4 regions of the Neorhizobium sp. CSC1952 genome follow, and region 2 is predicted to be linked to each of the others. Evidence: predicted binding sites of a transcription regulator. Region 2 holds the regulator's gene; each other region holds the start of a gene.
The links. The regulator LexA, encoded in region 2, represses DNA repair genes until DNA is damaged. The targets are predictions, from matches to a motif close to TGTTCNNNNTGTGTTCNG.
Positions count from the first base shown of each region.

Region 1: a site for LexA is predicted at 2,391-2,408, ahead of QTA58_RS06410 (YifB family Mg chelatase-like AAA ATPase). Genes of this name have one in related genera too.
Region 3: a site for LexA is predicted at 2,300-2,317, ahead of QTA58_RS03630 (MazG nucleotide pyrophosphohydrolase domain-containing protein). Genes of this name have one in related genera too.
Region 4: a site for LexA is predicted at 3,262-3,279, ahead of QTA58_RS09405 (metallopeptidase family protein). Genes of this name have one in related genera too.

Region 1 covers NZ_CP128416.1:1,249,937-1,254,478, reverse strand. The annotation lists gene ugpE (sn-glycerol-3-phosphate ABC transporter permease UgpE) at 1-34, shown strand, start outside; gene ugpC (sn-glycerol-3-phosphate ABC transporter ATP-binding protein UgpC) at 37-1,137, shown strand; gene gshB (glutathione synthase) at 1,270-2,220, shown strand; gene QTA58_RS06410 (YifB family Mg chelatase-like AAA ATPase) at 2,499-4,034, shown strand; gene cysK (cysteine synthase A) at 4,188-4,542, opposite strand, start outside.
Region 2 covers NZ_CP128416.1:4,513,248-4,517,789, reverse strand. The annotation lists gene QTA58_RS21815 (ComEC/Rec2 family competence protein) at 1-1,351, shown strand, start outside; gene lexA (transcriptional repressor LexA) at 1,332-2,054, opposite strand; gene QTA58_RS21805 (VOC family protein) at 2,256-3,128, shown strand; gene kdsA (3-deoxy-8-phosphooctulonate synthase) at 3,133-3,981, shown strand; gene eno (phosphopyruvate hydratase) at 4,100-4,542, shown strand, end outside.
Region 3 covers NZ_CP128416.1:671,060-675,601, forward strand. The annotation lists gene QTA58_RS03620 (YcxB family protein) at 1-246, shown strand, start outside; gene tldD (metalloprotease TldD) at 327-1,742, shown strand; gene QTA58_RS03630 (MazG nucleotide pyrophosphohydrolase domain-containing protein) at 1,983-2,297, opposite strand; gene QTA58_RS03635 (sulfite exporter TauE/SafE family protein) at 2,425-3,216, shown strand; gene QTA58_RS03640 (polysaccharide deacetylase family protein) at 3,325-4,365, shown strand; gene pdxH (pyridoxamine 5'-phosphate oxidase) at 4,434-4,542, opposite strand, start outside.
Region 4 covers NZ_CP128416.1:1,874,061-1,878,602, forward strand. The annotation lists gene QTA58_RS09380 (RidA family protein) at 93-482, opposite strand; gene leuD (3-isopropylmalate dehydratase small subunit) at 499-1,104, opposite strand; gene QTA58_RS09390 (hypothetical protein) at 1,236-1,463, opposite strand; gene QTA58_RS09395 (CoA ester lyase) at 1,572-2,474, shown strand; gene QTA58_RS09400 (DUF1737 domain-containing protein) at 2,471-2,677, shown strand; gene QTA58_RS09405 (metallopeptidase family protein) at 2,691-3,128, opposite strand; gene QTA58_RS09410 (hypothetical protein) at 3,301-4,239, shown strand; gene QTA58_RS09415 (DNA polymerase Y family protein) at 4,250-4,542, shown strand, end outside.

The DNA.
Region 1 (4,542 bases), 1.6 Mb from region 2:
GTTCATCCGCGGCCTCACTGAAACGGAGAAATAGCAATGGCTTCCATCGATGTCGAAAGCGTCGGCAAGATCTATACCGGTGGCGTGCGCGCCGTCACCGACATCAGGCTGAACATCGCCGATGGCGAGTTCATCGTGCTGGTCGGCCCGTCGGGCTGCGGCAAGTCCACGCTGCTCAGGATGATCGCCGGCCTGGAGACCATCTCCGAGGGCGAGGTGAAGATCGGCAGCCGCGTCGTCAACAATGTCGAGCCGGCCGATCGCGACATCGCCATGGTGTTCCAGAATTACGCGCTCTATCCGCATATGACGGTCTACAACAATCTCGCCTACGGCCTGAAGAACCGCGGCACGCCGAAGTCCGAGATCGACGCCCGCGTCGCGGAAGCAGCCCGGATGCTGGAAATCACCCAGTATCTCGACCGCAAGCCGCGTGCCCTTTCTGGCGGCCAGCGCCAGCGCGTCGCCATGGGCCGTGCGATCGTCCGCAAGCCGGCCGCCTTCCTCTTCGACGAGCCGCTTTCGAACCTGGATGCCAAGCTGCGCGTTTCCATGCGCGGCGAGATCAAGCGCCTGCAGCGCCGCCTCGGCACCACCTCGATCTACGTCACCCACGACCAGCTCGAGGCGATGACGCTCGCCGATCGCCTCGTCGTGCTGAACGGCGGCCAGATCGAGCAGATCGGCGCGCCGCTGGAAGTCTATCACGCGCCAGCCTCCACCTTCGTCGCGAGCTTCATTGGCTCGCCGGCCATGAATCTGGTCAAGGGCGAGCTGCATGGCGACAGGCTTGCGATCGGGCCGGCGGTGATCGGCCTCAAGGGTTTTGCGCCGACCTCCGGCGCGGTCACCGTGGGTATCCGCGCCGAGGACCTGCGTGTCGCGCGTGCGGATGAGGAGGCTTTGCCCTTCCGCCTCGAATATACCGAGGAGCTGGGCTCCCAGCGCCTTATCCACGGTGCGGTGGGCGATCAGCAGGTCACGGCTGCCGTTTCTCCCGAGACGGAGCTCGCGTCCGAGATGCGCATTGCCGTCGATGCGAGGCGCCTGCATTTCTTCGCGGCCGATACCGGCAGGCGACTGCCCGGCAACGTGCCGGCCGAAGCGAAGCTGGCGCCGGCCGAGCCGGTCGTTTGACGGCGAGCATCTGCCGGCTGCGCGGCGCTTCGGGCCTCAGGTCGGCCTTGCCGGCCGATAAACGGGTTGACCGGTTGCCTTTGAGGGCTCGCCATCCTACATCAGGCGAGCCAATTCTAGGGGACTGAAGTCATGGCGAAAATCCGCAAGGTCGCATTCCAGATGGACCATATCTCCGGCATCAACATTGCCGGCGATTCCACCTTCGCCATGGCGCTGGAGGCGCAGGCGCGCGGTTTCGAGCTCTTCCATTATACGCCGGACCGGCTGACGATGCGCGACGGCAGGATCTTTGCCGCCGTCGAGCCGCTGCAGGTGCGCGACATCAAGGGCGATCATTTCACGCTCGGCGAAAAGGAGCGCGTCGACCTGTCGGCGATGGACGTCGTCCATCTGCGCCAGGATCCTCCCTTCGACATGGGATACATCACCTCGACCCATCTGCTCGAACGCATCCACCCGAAGACGCTGGTGGTGAACGACCCGGCCTGGGTGCGCAACTCGCCGGAGAAGATTTTCGTCACCGAGTTCGCCGACCTGATGCCGGCGACCCTGATCTCCCGGGATCCGGCGGAGATCGCCCGCTTCCGCGAGGAGATGGGCGACATCATCCTGAAGCCGCTCTACGGCAATGGCGGCGCCGGCGTCTTCCATTCGGCCCGCGACGACCGCAATTTCACGTCGCTTCTCGAAATGTTCGGCCAGATGTATCGCGGCGAGCCCTATATAGCGCAGGCCTATCTGCCTGCCGTGCGCAAGGGCGACAAGCGCATCCTGCTGGTGGACGGCGAGCCGGTCGGGGCCATCAACCGCGTGCCGGCCGAGCACGACAGCCGCTCCAACATGCATGTCGGCGGCCGCGCCGAGCCGACCGAGATCACCCCGCGCGAAAAGGAAATCTGCGAACGGATCGGACCTGCTCTCCGTGAAAGGGGCTTCCTCTTCGTCGGCATCGACGTGATCGGCGACTATATGACCGAGATCAACGTCACGTCCCCGACGGGCATCCGCGAGGTGAAGAAGTTTGGCGGGGCCGACGTCGCAAGCCTGCTCTGGGATGCAATCGAAGCCCGGCGCGCCTGATAAAGCGGCTGCCGGCGAAGTGTGAAGCGGCTTTCCGTCCGTGATTGCGTAGAATAGGAAAGACTATTCCGCGGCCTGGACGGAAATTCTTTCGCCTCGTTTCGGATACGGATCGCCTTTGTTCCACGGATGCAACCGCATGCAACCCGGTTGCACCGGCGGCGCGAAATTGTTCGATCAATGTTCTTGTTTTATTCCTGATTCCATGCCAGATTGCAATCGCTGGCGCGGAAAGCGTGTATCGCCGACGTCCAGAAGGGGCTTGGGGGCAGGTTCATATGGTCGCGCGTGTCGGCACGGTTGCATTTCAGGGCATAGAGGGCGTTCCGGTCGACGTGCAGGTCATGGTCGGGCCGGGCAAGATGAACATGCATATCGTCGGCCTGCCCGACAAGGCGGTGGCCGAAAGCCGGGAGCGGGTTCAGGCCGCGCTGCATGCATCCGGGCTTGCGATGCCGCCGAAGAAGGTGACGGTCAATCTGGCGCCCGCCGATCTGCCGAAAGAGGGCTCGCATTTCGACCTGCCGATCGCGTTGGGCTTGATGGCGGCGCTCGGTGCCATTCCCCCCGATGCGCTTGCCGATTATGTGGTGATCGGCGAGCTGAACCTCGATGGAACGCTGGCAGCCGTGGCCGGCGCCCTGCCGGCGGCGATCGGCGCCAATGGGCTCGGCAAGGGCCTCATCTGCCCGGCGGACAGCGGCGCGGAAGCGGCCTGGGCCGGCGCTGAGATCGATATCGTGGCACCCCGCAGCCTGATCGCGCTCGCCAATCATTTCCGCGGCACCCAGGTGATCTCGCGGCCGCAGCCGGCGATCCGCGCGAACCCCGCCAATCTCCCGGATCTCGCCGATATCAAGGGCCAGGAAAGCGCCAAGCGCGCGCTGGAAGTCGCTGCGGCCGGCGGGCACAATCTCCTGATGGTCGGGCCTCCGGGTTCCGGAAAATCCATGCTGGCGGCGCGCCTGCCTTCCATCCTGCCGCCATTGTCGGCCGCCGAGCTTTTGGAAGTCTCGATGATCCATTCGATCGCCGGTCAGTTGTCCGGCGGCAAGCTTTCGGACCGCCGGCCCTATCGCACGCCCCATCATTCCGCCACCATGGCGGCACTCATCGGCGGCGGCACGCGGGCGAAGCCCGGTGAAGCCTCGCTCGCCCATCACGGCGTGCTCTTCCTCGACGAATTCCCGGAATTCTCGCCGCAGGTGCTGGATGCGCTCCGCCAGCCGCTGGAATCCGGCGAATGCGTCATCGCGCGCGCCAATCACCGTGTGTCCTATCCGGCCAACATCCAGCTCGTCGCCGCCATGAATCCGTGTCGCTGCGGCATGGCCGGCGAGCCGGGCCATTCCTGCGCCCGCGGGCCGCGCTGTGCTGCCGATTACCAGGCACGCATCTCGGGTCCGCTGATGGACCGTATCGATATCCGCATCGACGTGCCGGCCGTCTCCGCGGCCGATCTCATCCGCCCCGTGCCGGCGGAAAGGAGTGCCGACGTCGCCGGGCGGGTCGCGGCGGCACGGGAAAGGCAGCGCGCGCGTTTCGCGCGCGCCGGCTCTCCGGACATCCTCACCAACGCGCGGTGCTCCACGTCGCTGATCGAGAAATTCGCGGAGCCCGATCCGGGCGGCCTGCAATTGCTGCGCGATGCGGCCGAGAAGCTGAAGTTCTCCGCCCGCGGCTATCATCGCGTGCTGAAGGTGGCCCGCACGCTCGCCGACCTCGACGGCAAGGACATCGTGGGCCGCATCCATCTCGCCGAGGCGATCTCCTACCGCATGGCCGGCGAGCGGCTCGCCGTGGCGGTGGCGTGATTGCGAGAAGCGAATGGTAACGAGAAGCGAATAGTAAGTAGCGAATAGCGAATAGAATTCTCTCCAGCCGCTTGCGCACGGTTGTTTCTTGAGAAATCCTATTCGCTATTCGCTATTCGCTATTCGCTATTCGCTATTCGCTATTCGCTCATTTCACCCGCCCAGCCCCTCGAACAGCGCCGTCGAAAGATAGCGTTCGGCGAAGGAGGGGATGATGACGACCAGGTTCTTGCCGGCGTTTTCCTCGCGGCTGCCGACTTCGACTGCGGCGGTCAGCGCTGCACCGGAGGAAATGCCGACCGGCACGCCTTCGAGCCTGGCGACGAGACGGGCCATCTCCATGGCTTCCGGGCCGCTGACGGTGACGATCTCGTCATAGATGTGCGTGTCGAGGATTTTCGGCGCGAAGCCGGCACCGATGCCCTGGATCTTGTGCGGACCGGGCTCGCCGCCGGAAAGCACGGGTGATTCCTCCGGCTCGACGGCAACGACCTTGAGGTTCGGATTG
Region 2 (4,542 bases):
GGCGGAGCGCGCCTATATCATGATGGCGGTGATGCTCGTCGCGGTCTTCTTCGACCGGCCGTCGATCAGCCTGCGCAATGTGGCGCTCTCCGCCCTCATCATCATCGCCATCTCGCCTTCGGAAATCCTGGGCCCCAGCTTCCAGATGTCTTTTGCCGCGACCGCAGCCCTGGTGGCAGGCTACGCGCTCTGGAAGCACCGGGCGGAAAAGCGCGATCCCGAACCGCTGCCGTTCCGTTACCCCGTGGTGACCCCCGTCCTGGCCTCATGGAATTTCGTCGCCGGAATCTTCGTGACCTCGCTGATCGGCGGCATCTCCACGGCGATCTTTTCCGTCGAGCACTTTCATCGCCTGACGACCTACGGGCTGGCGGCCAATCTTGCCGCCATGCCGGTCATCTCCTTCGTGGTCATGCCGGCGGGTCTGATCGGCATGCTGCTGATGCCCTTCGGGCTCGATGCACCCTTCCTGAAACTCATGGGGCTCGGTCTGGAGGCGGTGATCGCCATCGCCAGGCACGTGGCGGCCTGGGGCGGCGATGTCGGTATCGGCCGCCAGCATGCCTGGTTCCTGACCGTGGCGACCGCGGGCTTCCTGCTGCTGACACTCTTGCGAACCAGGCTCCGGCTTCTCGGTATTCCGTTCCTTGCCGCGGCCTTGCTGCTCTCCTGGCAAGAGCGCTCGAAACCCTTGGCCGATCTGCTGGTCTCGGAGGATGGAACAATGGTCGCTTTGCCGGGCGGGGAGGGCGTTGCGACGAACCGCAGCCGCCCGCCGGATTTCGTCTACGGTCAGTGGAAGCGCGCGCTGCTCATCGGCGATCCCGTGAAACCGGAAATGTCGCCGCCGAGGGACAGGCCCCCCGATACGAAATCGCCCGGACCGAAATCCGCAGGTGCCGGCGCAAATGAACGCCGTGATCTGACCGCGGAGGAGACCGAAGCTGCCCGAGCCGGCATCAGGCAGGCCCCCGCCGGCCGTTTCATCTGCACGCCCCGCGCCTGGTGCGCCGCGAGGACCGCCGAAGGCGTCATCGTCGCTGCCGTGGAGGACGGCCGTTATGCGGGTGCGGCCTGCGACGCCGCCAATTTCGTCATCGCGCCGCGTGCCCGTTTCGACCGCTGCCGCTCCGGCGCGCTGATGATCAACGGCGATACGCTGCGCAAGACCGGCGCCATTGAAATATTTCTCAACGGCGCCACAGACATCCGCCAATGGCGGATCCACACTGCCATGGCCGGCCAGGACCGCCCGTGGACCCGACACCGCAATTACGACTGGCGGAACAGGACATTCAACCCGATGCTGCCGGAAGCGCTCCGGCCGCTGATCAGTGATAGCGGCGGATGAGGCCGACGAGCTTGCCCTGGATCTTCACCCGGTCGGGGCCGAAAATGCGGGTTTCGTAAGCCGGGTTTGCGGCTTCGAGCGCGATCGAGGCGCCGCGGCGGCGGAAGCGCTTCAGCGTCGCTTCCTCGTCGTCCACGAGAGCCACGACGATATCGCCGGGATTGGCCGTATTGCTGTTGCGGATGATCACGGTGTCGCCGTCGAGAATGCCGGCCTCGATCATCGAATCGCCCTTGACCTCAAGCGCGTAATGTTCGCCGGAACCGAGCATTTCGACCGGCACGGCGATGTCGTGCGTGTTGTTCTGGATCGCCGAGATCGGCACGCCCGCCGCGATGCGGCCCATGACGGGAACCGTGGTGGCATTGGACGCATCGTCGTTCGCCGCGGGCTTCGCAGGGAGTGCGGCGACAGGCTGCGGCTTGCCGAGGCTGCCTTCGATGACGCTCGGCGAGAAGCCGCGCCGCGGCTGCAGGCTCGGCTGATAGGCTTCCGGCAGCTTGATGACTTCCAGCGCCCGCGCCCGGTTCGGCAGGCGGCGGATGAAGCCGCGCTCCTCGAGTGCCGTGATCAGCCGGTGGATGCCGGACTTCGATGCGAGGTCGAGCGCATCCTTCATCTCGTCGAAGGAAGGCGGCACGCCGGATTCCTTCATGCGTTCGTGAATGAACAGAAGCAATTCCTGCTGTTTGCGCGTGAGCATGTTTTGGCACCCTGAGAGTCGGAAACAAATCCAGAACGGACACTATATGTTCCATATGTGTTCCGCAAGTCCCTAAATTTTAGTGAAGTATGGTGATTTTTTCTTCATGGAAGCGCGCCACATATCTCTCTCATCTCCACTTGCGCGGAACCCGTCCGCTGCCAATGTAATTTTGCGGTACTGGATCCTGGGGGCCATCGCGTGAATGCAAGACCGATCGATCATCTCGTTCTGCCGGCCGCGGAGCTTGCGCTCGCGCGCTCGCGGCTGTCCGAACTTGGGTTTACCGTGGCGCCCGACGCGTTCCACCCGTTCGGCACGGCCAATGCCTGCGTGTTCCTCCCGGACGGCACCTATCTGGAGCCGCTGGCGATCGCCAACCGGCGTCATGCGTCTGCGGCGGCCAAGCGCGGCAATGTCTTCACCGCGCGCGACCTTGCCTTCCGCAAGGCGAAGATGAGCCAGGGCCTTTCCGCGCTCGTGGTCGCCACGGTCGATGCCGCTGCCGATCATGAGCGCTTCAAGCTCAGGGGCGTTTCGGCGGGCGATATCCTGGAGTTTTCCCGCGGCGTGAAGATGCCGGACGGTTCTAAGACCGAGGCAAGCTTCCGGCTGGCCTTTGCGGGCGATGAGCGGGCGCCGGATTTCTTCCTCTTCTCCTGTCAGCGCGTCAATCCGCTGCCGGCCGATCGCGGCGAACTGGAGCGCCACGCCAATGTGGTCACGGGTTTGAGCGAGATCGTTCTTTCCGCCCCGGCGCCCGGCGAGTTCGCTCCGCTGATGGAGCAGGTGCTGATGACGGAAGCGGAGATCGAGCCGCACTTCGTCAGGCTTGCCGCCGCCAATGCCCGCATCCGGATCGCGCGGGATCAGGATATCGAAGCGGAATTCGCGCTCGCGCCGATCCCGGATGCCGGGGGGCTCCGGGGCCGCGCGGTCATCTTCAAGACGGCCGATCTTGCCGTGACAGAGATCATCCTTGCTGCTAATGACGTGGCATTCGTCCGCCGGGAAGGCCGTGTCCTGGTGCAGGCGGCGCCCGGCCAGGGCGCCATGTTCGGTTTCGAGGAATAGTGTCATGGAAGTGTCCCCCAATCCGCGTGTTTCCCTCGGCGAAGGGGAGGGCAGGGTGCTGTTTGCGCAGGATGCGCGCCTGTCGCTGATCGCCGGTCCCTGCCAGATGGAAAGCCGCGACCATGCCTTCATGATGGCGGGCGCGCTGAAGGAACTCTGCGGCAGGCTCGGCATCAGGCTCGTCTACAAATCGTCCTTCGACAAGGCGAACCGCACCTCGATTTCCGGCAAGCGCGGCATCGGGCTCGAAAGCGCCATGGAGATTTTCGCCGACCTGAAGAAGGAGTTCGGCTTTCCGGTTCTGACCGACATCCATACTGAAGAGCAATGCGCGATCGTCGCGAAGACGGTCGATATCCTGCAGATTCCGGCCTTCCTCTCCCGCCAGACGGACCTGCTGGTCGCCGCCGCCAAGACCGGCCGTGTCATCAACGTCAAGAAGGGCCAGTTCCTGGCGCCGTGGGACATGAAGAACGTGCTCGCCAAGTTCACCCAGAGCGGCAACCCGAACGTGCTGCTGTGCGAGCGCGGCGCTTCCTTCGGCTACAATACGCTGGTCTCCGACATGCGCTCGCTGCCGATCATGGCGGCGCTGGGCGCGCCGGTCATCTTCGATGCCACCCATTCCGTGCAGCAGCCGGGCGGGCAGGGCGCTTCGTCCGGCGGGCAGCGGGAGTTCGTCGAGACCCTGGCGCGGGCAGCCGTCGCAGTCGGCGTCGCGGGCGTCTTCATCGAGACGCATGAGGACCCGGACAACGCGCCGTCCGACGGTCCGAACATGGTGCATCTGAAGGACATGCCGCGGCTGCTCGAAAAGCTGCTCGCGCTGGATGCTGTCGCCAAGGCGCCCTGACACGCCGCCTGAAAAAGCGCGAAAAGCGGCCGCATTGTAATTTTCGTGTCATTGACTATGAGACATTTTCAGTGACCCCGAACCACATAGACCCGACGTTCAAGCCAGGGAGAGTCTTTTGACCGCCATCACCGATATCATCGCCCGCGAAATCCTCGACAGCCGCGGTAACCCCACCGTCGAAGTGGATGTCTACCTCGAAGACGGTTCCATGGGCCGCGCGGCCGTTCCGTCGGGCGCGTCGACCGGCGCGCATGAGGCGGTCGAATTGCGCGACGGCGGCAAGCGCTATCTCGGCAAGGGCGTCGAAAAGGCCGTCGAGGCCGTCAACACGGAAATCTTCGATGCGATCGGCGGCTTCGATGCCGAAAGCCAGATCCATGTCGACCGGACGATGATCGCGCTCGACGGCACGCCGAACAAGTCGCGCCTCGGCGCCAACGCCATCCTCGGCGTCTCGCTCGCCGTCGCCAAGGCTGCCGCCGAATCCGCCGGCCTGCCGCTTTACCGTTATGTCGGCGGCGCGGGCGCTCATCTCCTGCCGGTCCCGATGATGAACAT
Region 3 (4,542 bases), 1.1 Mb from region 2:
AACACATTCGGCCGGTACAACCGCATGGCCGACCGCCGGGCGGACATCACCATCGACCCGGAAGGCTTCGGCATCAGCTCCGATCTCGGCAGCGGAAACCTCACCTGGCGCAACGTCACCGAAATCTGGGAGCGGCCGCGCTCCTTCATGCTCTTCAGCGGCGCGAACGCCTTCAACATCCTGCCGCGCGATACCATGCCGGAAGAGGTCCAGGCCTTTCTGAGCGCCCGGTCGGTTCGAAGATAGGCTTGCTTAGCCCCCCTTCGGGACCTACATCGGTCGGATGAGAGCCCGCGTCTTCGCCGCAGCGCCCAAAGGAGCATTCCATGAATACCGACCTTCTCAACCTTTTCGACTGCGACGAGACTAAGCTGCGCTCGATCCTTTCCGGTGCGCTTTCCGGCGCCGATGACGGCGAACTTTTCGTGGAACATGCCCAGGCGGAATTGCTGACCTTCGACAACGGAAGGCTGAAAGGCGGCTCGTTCAACACCGACCAGGGGTTTGGCCTGCGGGCGGTCGCCGGCGAGGCGGTCGGCTACGCGCATGCGGGCGAGCTTTCTGCCGCCGCGCTTTCCCGCGCCTCCGACGCGGTGCGCGCCGTCACCGCCGGCTATTCCGGCTCCTATGCGGCTGCCCCCCAGCGCACCAACAAGAAATATTACGGCGACGAGAACCCGATCGGATCCCCGAGCTTCGAGGAGAAGGCGAAGCTCCTGACCGAGATCGACGCCTATCTGCGCAACAAGGACGACAAGGTGCGGCAGGTGACCGCCACCGTTTCGGCAAGCTGGCAGGTGGTCGACATCCTGCGTGCCGACGGCCACCGGGTGCAGGACATCCGCCCGATGACGCGTCTCAACATTTCCGTCGTCGTCGGCGACGGCGACCGGCAGGAATCCGGCTCCTTCGGCACCGGCGGCCGCATCGGCTTCGGCGATTTCGTCACGGACGGCAACTGGCAGACCGGGGCCGACGAGGCGCTCCGCCAGGCGCTCGTCAACCTGACCGCCAGCGAGGCACCGGCCGGCACGATGGACGTCGTGCTCGGTTCCGGCTGGCCGGGCGTGATGCTGCACGAGGCGGTCGGCCACGGGCTGGAAGGCGACTTCAACCGCAAGAAGACCTCTGCCTTCGCGGGCCTCCTCGGCGAGATGGTCGCCGCTCCCGGCGTGACGGTCGTCGACGACGGCACGATCGACAATCGCCGCGGCTCGATCACCATCGACGACGAGGGAACGCCGTCGGCCTACAACGTGCTGATCGAGGACGGCAAGCTGGTCGGCTACATGCAGGACCGCCAGAACGCCCGGCTGATGGGCATGAAGCCCACCGGCAACGGCCGCCGGCAGGGCTATGCCTATGTGCCCATGCCGCGCATGACGAACACCTATATGCTCGGCGGGACCAAGACGCCGGAAGAGATCATCGCCTCGGTGAAGAAGGGCATCTATGCCGTCTCCTTCGGCGGCGGCCAGGTGGACATCACGTCCGGCAAGTTCGTGTTCGGCTGCACCGAGGCCTATATGATCGAAAACGGCAAGATCGGCCCGGCGATCAAGGGCGCCATGCTGATCGGCAACGGCCCGGACGCGATGAAGCGGGTCTCGATGGTCGGCAACGACACGAAGCTCGACACCGGCATCGGCAATTGCGGCAAGGCCGGCCAATGGGTGCCGGTCGGCGTCGGCCAGCCGCATCTGCGGATGGACCAGGTGACGGTGGGCGGCACGAGGGCGTAGCCCTATACTATAACGGAGCGCTTCACCCCCCTCTGCCCTGCCGGGCATCTCCCCCACAAGGGGGGAGATCGGATAGTAGCAAGCTCTTACTCCCAACACAGGTTTGAGATCACCGGAGCCAGGTTCAACACCGCTAATGATTTGGGAAGCCGGTACTTCTTGCCGATCTCCCCCCTTGTGGGGGAGATGCCCGGCAGGGCAGAGGGGGGTGAAGCCATGCAAGCTACTACTAGGGCCAATTCACGTTGAATCGCCGAACGGCCTGAAAAGCCACTTCCGCTCGATCGCCGCGGCAAGATCGATCCCATTCGCGCGGGCGAAGAGCAGCACATGGCCAAGCAGATCGGCGGTCTCGTCGGCGAGATCACGCGCAAGCTCCTCCTCGCTCCGCCCCTTCTTGCGGCCGCGGCCGGTCTTGCGGTTCCAGGCCTGGGTTAGCTCTCCCATCTCCTCCTGAAGCTTCAGGAGAAACCAGTCGGGGTCGCGGGCGATGCCGTGGGTTTCTGCATAGGCGACGGATGCGGCCTCGAACCGGCCGGCCAATCTCTCCAGCATATCGTTCTCCTTTTGTTTCCACAGGAAACGATGATTCTCAGGCTGCTGTCCAGAGCGTTTGCTTGACAGCGCAGACCAAATCCCGCCAGGTGCGGACCATCGCTCGAATCCCCCGCACGGCCTCTCCATGGACTCCCAAAATCCGTTTTCCACCTTCGTGGGAACCCTGCTTCCCGGGCACGGATTGCCCGAACTCGCCTTCATGTTCTTCGCGGCGGTGATCGCGGGGCTGGCGCGCGGGTTTTCCGGTTTCGGCGGCGCCCTGATCTTCGTGCCTCTCGCCGGCGCGGCGGTCGGCCCGAAAATCGCCCCCGCCCTGCTGCTGGTCATCGACGGGATCACGACGCTCGGCATGCTGCCGGAAGGCTGGCGGCGCGCCAACCGGCGGGAGGTGGGCACGATGCTCGTCGGAGCCCTCGTCGGCGTGCCGGCCGGCACGGCGCTGCTTGCGGTCATCGAGCCGACGGCGCTGCGCTGGCTCATCTCCATCGTCGTGCTCGGCCTGCTCGCCTTCCTGATTTCCGGGTGGCGTTACCACGGAACGCCGAAGACCTGGCTGACGGTCGTGGTCGGGGCGATCGCCGGACTGTTCGGCGGTGCCACCCAGCTTTCCGGCCCGCCGATCGTCGCCTACTGGCTGGGCGGCGCGATCCCGCCGCTGACGGTCAGGGCAAATCTGATCCTCTATTTTGCGCTGGCCACCGTCATCTCGGCGGTTTCCTACGTCGTCGGCCACCTGCTGACGCTTGAAGTGCTGGCACTCGCGCTGATCGCCGGGCCCGGCTACGGCGTCGGCCTCTTCCTTGGCTCGCGGCTTTTCGGCGTCGCCTCCGAAGGCACCTTCCGGCGCATCTGCTTCCTGCTCATCGCGATGGCGGCGATCGTCGGGCTTCCCCTCTTCGACACGCTGCGGCCCTGACCGGATTCTGCCCGCGTTTCTTCAGCAAGGCTTAACGCGTGCGGGAGTAGGGTCGCGCTGCTTTATAGTAACGTGGGCGTGATCGCTGTGGGGAACACCAAGGAGAGGCTGCAGGCGCTCTGGCGCCGCGACGTCAAGCGCCGTCTGGTCGCGGGCGGGCTCGACATGGCCGCCGCCCTCGCACGCGCCGGCATGATGGCGAATGCGCGCGGGCGCGGCGCGATCTTCACCCTTCACCATGTCCGGCCGAAAAAGAGCCGTCCCCTGCAACCCAGCGCCCATCTCGAAGTCACGCCGGATTTCCTGAGCGAGGCGATCGAGCGGCTTTCCGCGGAAGGCTACGAATTCGTGCCCCTGGCGGAAGTCCCGGCGCGACTCGCCAAACCGTCGAAGCGGCCCTTCGCCGCCTTCACGCTCGACGACGGCTACAGGAACAACGCCGCATATGCGCTGCCCGTTTTCGAGCGCCACAACGCTCCCTTCACGATCTTCGTGACCCGCGGGTTTGCGGAGCGCACCCATTCGCTCTGGTGGGAGACGCTTGCAGAACTGCTCGGGCAGGCGCCTGAAGTCACCTTCGACTTCGGCGACGGGCCCGAGCTGATGGACCTGACCTCCGAAGCCCGAAAGTTCGACGCCTTCGACCGCATCTCCCACTACGTCGGAACGACCGACGAGGCGAGCGCCGTCTCCCGCATCGATGCGATGGCGAAGAAGCACGGCGTCGACCCGCTGAAGATCACCGCCGATCTCACCATGGACGCGCAGGAGCTCAGAGCGCTCTCAGCGCATCCGCTGGCTTCTCTCGGCGCCCATACCATAAGCCACCGTGCGGTCGCCCGCCTCTCGGTGGAAGAGGCGCGCGAGGAAATGCGGCAATCGGCGGATTATGTGGAAATGCTGACCGGCGAGCGGCCGCGATCGCTCGCCTATCCCTACGGCACGCAGCAGGCCGTTTCCGAACGCGACATGACGATCGCCAAAGAGCTCGGCTTCTCGGTCGCGGTGACGACGCAGCCCGGCACGCTTTGCGAAAAACACGCCAACCGGCTTACCGGCCTGCCGCGCATCTCGCTCAACGGCTATTACCAGCAGCCGCGCTACGTCTCGGCCCTGGCCTCGGGAATCCCCTTCTCGATCGGGCGGTGACGCGCTTTTTTTGCGTTCCTGCATGCCGTTATCCCGAAACCGGGTTCTGCTTTCGGGCGGCATGCGTCTCAAGGATACATCCTGACCTTCTCCCAGGGGCCATCCGGAACCGGGCGGCGGAATTCGATGCGGTCGTGCAGGCGGAACTGGCGGTCGTGCCAGAATTCTATCGAGACC
Region 4 (4,542 bases), 2.3 Mb from region 2:
TCAGCAGGCTCACCATCCTCCCGCGCGGAGATGATTATCCCGCGCCTGGCAAAACCTCGTCCGAGCCTGCCGAAGGACGAGGCCGGAAAGGTTCAAGAACTGCCGGCGCCGATGCGGGCCGTCACTTCGATTTCGATCTTCATTTCCGGAGTGGTCAGGCCGCAGACGACCATGGTCGCAGCCGGACGGATTTCGGAGAAAGCCGCGCCAAGCACCTCGACCACGGCATCATAGTCCGCCATGTCGGTGAGATAGTAGCGCACCCGCACCACATCCTGCAGGCCGCTGCCGGCCTCCTTCAGCGCCTTTTCGATCGTGCCGAGCGCATTCCTCGTCTGATCGGCGACGTCGTCCGGCATTTCCATCCTGGCATAGTCATAGCCGGTCGTGCCGGAGACATAGACCATGTCGCGGTCCACCACGGCGCGCGAATAACCGATCCGCGCTTCGAAGGGCGATCCGGAGGAAATCCGCTTGATCATCAGGGCGTTCCTGAAATCAGAGCCAGGGACGCTCGCTACGGTTCCTGGTCTCGAAGCTGCTGATCGCCGCATCGCTCTTCAACGTCGAGGCGATGTCGTCGAGGCCTTCGAGCATGATGTGGCGACGGCCCGGGTCGATGTCGAAATGGATCGAGCCGCCGTCCGGCCCGGTGATTTCCTGGGCCCCCAGGTCGATCGAGAGGATGGCGTTCGAACCGCGTTCGGCATCATCCATCAGCTTGTCCAGGTCTTCCTGGGCGACGACGATCGGCAGGATGCCGTTCTTGAAACAGTTATTGTAGAAGATGTCCGCGAAGCTCGTGGAGATCACGCAGCGGATGCCGAAATCGAGAAGCGCCCAGGGCGCATGTTCGCGCGAGGAGCCGCAGCCGAAATTGTCGCCGGCGACGAGGATCTTGGCGTTGCGATAGGCAGGCTTGTTCAGCACGAAATCCGGGTTTTCGGAACCGTCTTCGTTATAACGGGCTTCCGCAAAGAGACCCTTGCCGAGGCCGGTACGCTTGATCGTCTTGAGGTAGTCCTTGGGGATGATCATGTCCGTGTCGATATTGACGACCGGAAGCGGCGCTGCGACGCCGGTGAGCTTGGTGAACTTTTCCATGATCTGCCTCCACGTGGGACTTCATCTGCGGAAGCTGCCATAAAGCAAATCTGCGCGGATTTGAAGGGCTGTTTGCCCTCAACCGGTACGCCAAGACGGCCTGAATCGGCCTATTTATCGGTTTTTGTCGATCAAAGGTCGATGATCGTGCCGCGACCGTCGTTCCAGACGCGCATTTCGCGCTTATCCGTCTTCGCTCGCACCGGTACCGGCTTCAGCCGCGCCGAAAGCGCGCGCCCGATGGACAGGATTGCGAGAATGCCGGCAAAGGCGACAGTCAGGGAAGCCGTCAGCAGCGCTGCCATGGCGAGCACGGCAATTGCCGAAACGATGACGAAAAATGCACGAATGTTTTGCATGGTCCAAACCTTTCTCAGGAAGGAATGTGGGCCCTCCCGCCCTTTCTTGCAAGAGGTTTACGCTGTCATGGTATTGTCGCAGGCTCAAAAGATTGGCACAAAGCGGTGATGATCGCCTCGACCGACATCAATTCTTCTACTGTTCGTCTTCGCCGCTCTGTTCTGAGCGTACCAGCCGGTAACGTCAGGGCACTGGAGAAGGTTCCTGGTCTCGATTGCGACGCGGTGATCTTCGATCTGGAAGATTCCGTCGCGCCGGAAAAGAAGGCCGAGGCCCGCGACAATCTGCGCCGGCTGTTCAAGGAGAAGCCGCTTCAAGGCCGGGAAATCATCATCCGCATCAATCCGCTCGAAACCGACTTCGGAAGGTCCGACATGGAGCTCGTTCTCGAAGCTTCGCCGGATGCGGTGCTGATCCCCAAGGTCGAGCGCATTTCCGAAGTGCAGGCAGTGGCGGATATGCTGTCCGACGCCGGCGCTCAGGACAACCTTGCCATATGGGCGATGATCGAGACGCCGAAGGGAATCCTGAACGCGGCAGCGATTGCCGGAACGGACGAGCGCCTCCAATGTTTCGTGGTCGGTCTCAACGACCTGCGCAAGGAAACCGGCGTGCCGCCGCAGCCCGGCCGCACCTATCTCGTACCCTGGCTGATGCAGGCGGTGCTTGCCGGCCGCGCCCACGGCCTCGACGTCATCGACAGCGTCTTTAACGATTTCAAGGATGCCGAGGCTTTCGACGCGGAATGCGCTCAAGGCCGGGCCATGGGCTTTTCCGGCAAGATGCTGATCCATCCGGTCCAGATCGGACCCGCCAACCGGCATTTCGGTCCCGATCCGCAGGCGGTGAAAGAGGCCGAAACGGTGATTGCCGCCTTCGCAAAGCCGGAGGCGGAGCACCTCAACGTCATCAATCTCAATGGCAAGATGGTCGAGCGCCTTCACCTGGCGGAAGCGGAAAAGCTTGTCGCCAAGGCTCGGACCATCGCTGAACGAAAGAAAACCTCATGAAGCTCTACCGTTTTCTCACCGGCTCGGACGATTCCTCCTTTTGCCACAAGGTGACGGCCGCGCTGAACAAGGGCTGGGAGCTTCATGGGTCGCCGGCCTATGCCTTCAACGCCACGACCGGTGAGATGCAATGCGGCCAGGCGGTCACGAAGACCGTGCACGGCAAGGACTATGATCCCGAGATGAAACTCGGCGAACAATAGGACCTGTCAGGGTTCAGCGCTGGGCGGCTTCTTCGGCGCTCGCCTCGATGCGCTCCATGTCGGCATCGCTGAGGCCGAAGTGATGGCCGATCTCATGGATGAGGACATGGGTGATGATGTCGCCCAGCGTCTCCTCGTTCTCGGCCCAGTAATCGAGGATAGGCCGGCGATAGAGCCGGATGCGGTTCGGCAGTTCGCCGGTTTCGACGGTAAAACGTTCGGAAATGCCGCGGCCCTCGAAAAGGCCAAGCAGATCGAATGGGGTTTCCAGCGCCATGTCCTCAAACACTTCGTCGTCCGGAAAATCCTCGATCTCGATGATCAGATTGGTCGTCAGTGCCCGGAATTCTTCCGGCAAGTGACCATAGGCCTCGATCGCCAGCGATTCGAACGTGCTGATCGTCGGCGCGTGGCGATCCTGCCAATCGTCGGTCTGGTCAATACGGGCCATAGGCTCTCCTTCTTATCAGGCCCATATAGTGCCTTCAGCGATATTTTTCGAGAGAAGAATCATCGGCCTATTGCCGGAGGAAAAGATTCCCGGAGCCTGCCTGTTGACTCTTGTCGGGAGCTCTGGAATCCATAAGAACATAAAGTGAACATATGCGGATGGAGTTGACGCCATGGCCGGGAACGCCACGGCGCAGGAGACGCTTTTTGCCCTGCGTGAACAGATCGCCAGACTGGAGGGAAAACCCCTGCCGGCGCTCGTGGCGGCGGAGCAGGCAAGGGCCGCCGAGGACCCGGACCGTCACGGAGCCAAGACCGGCCGGCCTCGCCTGCCGCTCGGCATAGAACCGGTGGATGCGGCTTTGGAAGGCGGTCTGCCGCTCGACGGCCTAACGGAAATCCGCACTTCCCTGATGGGGAATGCCGGTTCGGCGAGCGGATTCGTTCTCGCGCTTTCAGCCTATCTCAAGACCAGAGAAAGGAGCGAGGCGCCTGTTCTGTGGATCGGCGACGTCGTTTCCGCCCAGGAGGCGGGCGTTCCCTATGCCGCCGGCCTCAAGCAATTCGGATTGAACCCTGATGATATTCTCTATGCGTGGCCGCGCAAGCTGGAGGACGCGTTGTGGCTTGCGGAAACCGCGGCGGCAAGCGGGGCGCTTTGCGCCACCATCCTCGAAATCCGGGACAATCCCAAACATTTCGGTCTTACCGAAAGCCGAAGGCTCGGCCTTCGGGCCAAAGCGGCGGGGCGGCCGCTTTTTGTGCTGCGGCATGGAGCGCAAGAAGAGGCAAGCTGTGCCGTCTTCCGCTTTCTTGCCGAACCGGCGCCGGCTTCCGAGCGGCGCCTTCCGGATGGATCCGTACTTGGCGGCAGTATCGGCCATCCGATTTTCCGATTGATCTTGGAGAAGAGTCGCAATCCGGCTCCGCTCTCCTTCTTTCTGGAGTGGAATCCCCGTGACCGTCAATTTTCCCTCGCCCGAAAAGCAGCAGAAATTTCCTCTTTCCGCAGCCCGTCAGCGCATCCTGGCGCTCGTCTTCCCGCACCTGCCGACCGACAGGATCGCTCGCCGGCTCTGGGGTCTGTCGTGGCGTTCGAAAGGGCGTCCTGACCATCCGCCGATCCTCTGTGCAGGCCGGCGTGACAATGCGATGCGGCTCACCGCGCTGGACGAAGTCTCCGAGCGCCTTGGATTGAAACGGGGGCAGGGACTTGCGGAAGCGCGCGCCATGTATCCCAAGATCGATGTGACGGACGAGGACGAAGCTGCCGACCGGGTGCTTCTCGAAGCGGTTGCCGATTGGTGCGACCGTTACACCCCGCTCGTGGCGCTCGATGGCCGCGAGGGCCTCTTCCTCGATATCACCGGTTGCGCGCATCTCTTCGGCGGCGAGGAGGCCTTGCTCAAGGATGT